One region of the Mesobacillus subterraneus genome, then DNA from elsewhere that is predicted to be linked to it. Evidence: riboswitches for the same ligand, from Rfam matches in the RefSeq annotation. Region 1 holds a riboswitch; the other holds the start of a gene.
What was found. A riboswitch is a leader RNA that binds a small molecule or an ion and turns the genes downstream of it on or off. The one in region 1 is predicted to bind S-adenosylmethionine.
Positions count from the first base shown of each region.

Region 1 (3,151 bases):
GTAATCCAAGTCTCAGGGTCCTGGATATTGAAGCTGTCGCTGAAGTTGCCCATGATGCAGGTGTTCCGCTGATTATCGATAATACATTTGCGACACCATATCTTTGCCGGCCAATTGAACATGGCGCAGATATCGTCGTCCACTCGGCAACCAAATGGCTATTGGGAAATGGCACTGTCATGGGCGGGGTCATTGTGGATGGAGGAAAGTTCGATTGGAAGTCACCTAAATTCCCAGGATTCAATGAACCGGACTCCAGCTACCATAACCTTGTGTATAGTGATGCAATTGGAGCTGCCGCATTTATTGTAAAAGCAAGAGTACAGCTTTTGCGGGACCTTGGACCAGCAATTAGTCCACAGAGTGCATTCCAATTCAATCTAGGAATAGAAACTTTACATGTTCGCATGAAGGAGCATGTTGAGAATACACGTAAAATCGTAGATTATCTTGAATCCCATCCTGCTGTTACTTGGATCAGATATCCAGGCTATGAATCACACCCTGATAAAAAGCTCGCGGCTCGCTATCTTCCTAAGGGAGCCGGTGCAGTTGTCATTTTTGGGATTGAAGGTGGTAGGGAAGCGGGAGCAAAGCTTATTAACTCATTAGAATTATGGTCCCACGTCGCGAATGTCGGCGATGCAAAAAGCTTGATCATCCATCCTGCAAGCACCACACATCAGCAGCTGGATTCAGAAGGTCTTAAAGCAGCCGGAGTTCCGGAAGATTTAATTCGCCTTTCAGTCGGAATTGAAAACGTCGAGGATATCATTGAAGATCTGGAGCAGGCAATCGAAAAAGCGACCGGAGTACCAGGAATTCCAGCCAAGGCTTAATATCCATAAGGTTCCAATTGGTATTCGGAAATAATTTTGTTGACACCCTTTTTTACTCCGTGCTACAATCACACTCGTAACTTAAAACACATTAGATAATTTAATAGCGTGCTCTTATCAAGAGAGGTGGAGGGATGTGCCCTATGAAACCCGGCAACCGTCAGTAAGCATTGCTTGCTGAAATGGTGCCAATTCACACAAAGCGGATCGCTTTGGCAGATGAGAGAAAGGAATCCACTATGACTATGCCTTTCTGCTCACTTGCAGGAAGGCTTTTATTTTGCCCTTTTTGAAAAAAGCTTAATAAGCTATAGCTGAAAAGCTTGTTCAATAAGAATTTATGATTAGAGCACAAACATCCTCGTTTAAGATTGAGTCTATTGCCATTTTTGCTGGAGATTGAATTTTTTCGATTAGGGAATGGGAAACTAGATTGATAACCTTCTTAATTTTCAGGGGATATGTAATGGTTTTAAAAAGTGTAGGTGTAAAGAGGGGGAGTCAATTGATTACGATAAAAAATGCCAGAAAGATTTATCCTTCCAGCAAGGGAGACGTTAAAGCGGTTGATGATGTCAGCCTTGAAGTCAAGGAAGGCGAAATATATGGGGTCATCGGCTATAGTGGGGCCGGTAAAAGCACCTTGATCCGAATGCTGAACGGTCTGGAGATTCCAACTTCAGGTTCTGTCGTGGTAGCTGGCAGGGAAGTTTCCAGGATCAAGGGAGTTAAATTGCGTAAGGCTCGCCAGGAAATCAGTATGATCTTCCAGCATTTCAATTTGCTCTGGTCAAGAACGGTTGCGGAGAATATCGCGTTTCCACTTGAAATTGCCGGAGTAGCTAAATCTGAGAGAGATAAGCGGGTTAAAGAGCTAATCGAACTAGTAGGTCTTAAGGGTCGGGGAGATGCCTACCCATCCCAGTTGAGTGGCGGTCAAAAGCAGAGGGTCGGAATTGCCAGGGCACTGGCTAATAACCCTAAAGTCCTTCTTGGAGATGAAGCAACTTCAGCGCTTGATCCAGAGACAACCGACCAGATTCTTGATCTGCTTGTTGATATAAATAAGAGACTTGGTCTTACGATCGTACTGATTACGCACGAAATGCATGTTATCAGGAAAATCTGTCACAGAGTAGCCGTCATGGAAGGCGGGAAAATTGTTGAAACAGGTCCCGTATTGGAAGTGTTCAAGAACCCGCAACAGCCAATTACGAAGAGATTCGTCCAGCAGGTGACCGAACCTGAGGAAACAAAGGAAACTGTTGATCACTTACTTGAGCGATATCCACACGGTCGCGTTGTCCAGCTGACATTCGTCGGTGAAGGAACCGAACAGCCACTGATCACCAATTTGATCCGTGAGTTTTCAATAACGGTCAATATTGTTCAGGGTAAAATATCTCAGACACAAGATGGTTCATACGGAACTCTGTTCATCCATCTTGATGGTGAGGATGGCGAACTTGGCCGGGCAATAGAGTATATTGGCCAGCATGAAGTCGGCGTGGAGGTGATTTCGAATGGCTGAAAATTTATTTCCTAATGTCAACTGGGACAGAATGTGGGAAGCGACAATTGAAACCCTCTACATGAGTGCCATCTCTGTTGTGGCTACCTTCATTCTTGGAGCGATCCTTGGACTGCTGCTCTTTTTGACATCAAAGGGTAATATATGGGAAAACAAACCGGTAAATCTAGTATTGAGCGCAATCGTTAATATTTTCAGATCAATCCCATTCATTATTTTAATCGTCCTTCTGATTCCTTTTACAAAGTTCATCGTAGGATCGATGATCGGGGAAAACGCTGCATTGCCAGCGCTGATCATTGGATCGGCTCCATTTTACGCAAGGATGGTTGAGATTGGTTTGCGTGAGATTGATAAAGGAGTCATTGAAGCAGCAAGATCGATGGGTGCGAAAACAACAACGATCATCTGGAAAGTGCTATTGCCGGAATCGATGCCAGCATTGGTTTCCGGTATCACGGTGACAGCAATCGCGCTCGTCAGTTACACAGCGATGGCAGGGGTCATTGGCGCCGGCGGACTTGGAAATCTGGCTTATATGGAAGGCTTCCAGAGAAGCCGGAACGATGTTACCTTGATGGCAACAATCGTTATTTTGATTATCGTGTTTTTGATTCAGTTTGTTGGTGATTACTTCACTAGAAAATTAGATAAGAGATAAAGGAGAGATTTGAATTGAAAAAATGGTTATTAGCTCTATTAGCATTAGTATTAACAGCAGGACTTGCAGCTTGCGGAACTTCTGAGGATAACACTTCAGGAGAAGGCGGCAAGGAAGAAA
Region 1 is NZ_CP129019.1:313,283-316,433, forward strand. Features, by position in the region: gene LC048_RS01445 (O-acetylhomoserine aminocarboxypropyltransferase/cysteine synthase family protein) at 1-839, shown strand, start outside; SAM riboswitch class I at 951-1,065, shown strand; gene LC048_RS01450 (methionine ABC transporter ATP-binding protein) at 1,345-2,370, shown strand; gene LC048_RS01455 (methionine ABC transporter permease) at 2,363-3,031, shown strand; gene LC048_RS01460 (MetQ/NlpA family ABC transporter substrate-binding protein) at 3,046-3,151, shown strand, end outside.

Region 2 (3,151 bases), 120 kb from region 1:
GCGTTTTTTCGCGTGGGAATCCTTGGCTATGGAGGCGGCCCGTCTTCGATTCCGCTTGTACATAAGGAAGTGGTAGAAAAATATAAATGGATGGACTCTGATGAGTTCGGTGATGTCCTTGCTTTGGGAAATGCACTGCCAGGCCCGATTGCTACGAAAATGGCTGGCTATATAGGCTATCGAGTAGGGGGATATCTTGGCATGATCAATGCTCTGGCAGCAACGATGATCCCGGCGATTATCCTGATGATCCTCCTCTTGACCGGCCTGAACTCATACAAAGATGAGCCATGGGTGAAAGGTATGGCGGAGGCTGTTGTTCCAGTTGTTGCAGTCATGCTTGCTGTCCTTACATGGGATTTTATCAAGAAGTCAGGTAAATCAAAGCTTGGATGGGTCTGGACAGCTGTGGCGCTAATAGGCAGTCTGGTTCTTCTTCAATTCTTCAATCTGCATCCCGCTATTTTGATTTTTGTCTTGCTGCTCGGTGCCTTGCTGAAAAAAGACCCTGCTCCAGTTGAAAACAAACAAACAGGAGGGGAGCAGCAATGATTTACTTTCATATATTTTTGGACTTTTTCATTCCCGGGATTTTAGGATATGGAGGTGGACCTGCCTCCATACCGTTAATTGAAAATGAAGTTGTTGACCGCTATGAATGGATGTCTGTCAACGAATTCAGTGAAGTGCTGGCAATGGGCAACGCCCTGCCAGGCCCGATTGCAACTAAGATGGCTGGGTATATTGGATATGCAGAAGGCGGAATCCTCGGTGCTATCGTTGGGGTATTTGCCACGGTCGCACCATCCTTAATCCTAATGATCAGCCTGCTCGGACTTTTAATGAAGTTCAAAGATTCCCCGCGTGTCAAAAGGCTGACAATCGTCGTCCGCCCTGTCATTGCCGTCCTTTTAGGAGTCATGACCTATGATTTCTTTTTCTCTTCCTATGAGGGGGTCGGTCTAATGCAGACCATTCTGATTGGCGGAATCAGCTTCATCCTGATGGAAAAATTGAAAGTCCACCCTGCATATGTCATCGCAGGTTCCCTTGTTTACGGCGCCCTTGTTTTATCGTGAACAAGGGTTTTTCTTTTTTTAAAAACATTTCCTTACTCCGACAATCATGTAAGCGGTGTCATTAAAAAACGCTGAAAAAACTATATTGACAAATATATCAGATAGTTTTAATATTTCAATTATCGAAATTAATTGAATAAGTTACTTATCAAGAGAGACTGAGGGATTAGGCCCTGTGACGTCCGGCAACCTCCTTTTTAGGAAAGGTGCCACTTCCTGCAGAATGAGTTCATTCTGAAAGATAAGTCGTATAGATGTTTACGATGCCTCTTTCTTTGAATGAAAGAGGCATTTTTATTTTTAGCTCTGTTTGTTGATTTCCGTTCCAGGCGCTTCGCTTCCCGAGGGCAGTGGGGGAGCCTCCTCGGCGCTATATGCGTCTGCGGGGTCTCCCTATGACTTGCTCATGCCGCAGGAGTCTATGCGCCTTCCACTACAATCAACACGGTGTAATAACAAGATTGGGCTTTAACAGAGCCTTATTTTTAAAAAACGGGGGTGCAAACATGATTGAAGTGAAAAGCCTGGTCAAGATATACGAAACGAAAAAAGGGTCAGTTACAGGTGTTGACCATGTTTCATTAAAAGTAGCAAAGGGCGAGATATATGGAATTGTCGGTTATAGCGGTGCCGGGAAAAGTTCTTTGATACGATGCCTGAACCTCCTTGAAAAGCCGACATCAGGAGAGATACATATTGACGGAGTAGAGCTTACTTCTTTGAATAAAAATGACCTTAGAAAGGCGCGCTTGAAAATTGGGATGATCTTTCAGCATTTCCATCTTGTCAGCGCAAAGACAGTTAGTGAAAATATTGCATTTGCGTTGAAAGCAGCCGGCCTTCCGAAAGCAAAAATACAGGATAGAGTGACAGAGCTCCTTGATATGGTTGGTCTTTCGGATAAAAAGGATGTCTATCCGGCACAATTGTCAGGCGGACAGAAACAGCGTGTCGGCATCGCCAGGGCGCTGGCGAACAATCCATCAGTGCTTTTGTGTGATGAAGCTACTTCCGCTCTTGATCCGAGCACGACGAAATCGATTCTATCTCTACTTAAAAAGATTAATAGTGAATTGGGGATCACCATTGTCCTCATCACCCATGAGATGGAAGTCGTCAAGACGATCTGTGACAGGATGGCGGTCATGCAGGATGGGAAAATCATTGAAGAAGGCAATGTTTATGATGTTTTCGCGAATCCCCAGCAGACGCTCACAAAGGACTTCGTCAACTCCATCCTTCAATTCGAATTGCCGGAAAGGTTGCTGGAGGAGCGTCAAGGAAAGCTGATCAAGATTTATTTCCAGGGTGAGATTGCTGAAGAGGGTGTCATTTCAGATGTTTTCCAAACCTTTAAGGTGCGCGGCAATATCCTCCATGGGAAAATCGAATATATTCAGGACATTCCACTGGGGATTTTCATCATGGAGGTCACGGGAGAACAAATGGAGATTGAGCGGGCGATTGCCTACATAGCGGCAAGGACGACAAATCTGGAGGTGATTGGTGATGCTGCTTGATAACCTTATTGAACTATTGCCTGAATTGAACAAAGCATTTTTTGAAACAATCTATATGGTTGGCATCTCCATCCTTGTCGCAATAATTGTCGGCTTGCCTACTGGGGTTCTGCTTTTTGTCACTGATAAAGGACTTTTTCTGGAAAATCAAGTTTTTAAAAATATTGCCAGCTTCATCGTCAATATGATTCGCTCGGTTCCATTCATCATCTTGTTGATCGCTCTCTTGCCACTCGCGAATTTGATTGCGGGTTCGACAATCGGGCCGACAGCCGCATCTGTATCTTTATCGGTCGCGGCAATCCCGTTCTTTGCGAGAATCGTAGAACAAAGCTTTCGGGAAATCGATAAGGGTGTCATCGAAGCTGCTGTTGCGACAGGCGCAACGCCGTGGATGATTATTAAAGATGTCCTTATACCAGAGGCTAAGCCTGGCATCGTTCAGGGTGTGACCATCACGATCATCAGCCTTGTTGCCTATTCGGCAATGGCCGGCATTGTCGGCGGTGGCGGAGTCGGTGACCTCGCGATCCGCTTCGGTTATTACAGATA
Region 2 is NZ_CP129019.1:435,698-438,848, forward strand. Features, by position in the region: gene LC048_RS02135 (chromate transporter) at 1-552, shown strand, start outside; gene LC048_RS02140 (chromate transporter) at 549-1,079, shown strand; SAM riboswitch class I at 1,222-1,327, shown strand; gene LC048_RS02145 (methionine ABC transporter ATP-binding protein) at 1,586-2,599, shown strand; gene LC048_RS02150 (methionine ABC transporter permease) at 2,589-3,151, shown strand, end outside.
Region 2: another riboswitch for S-adenosylmethionine. It lies ahead of LC048_RS02145 (methionine ABC transporter ATP-binding protein); the one in region 1 lies ahead of LC048_RS01450 (methionine ABC transporter ATP-binding protein).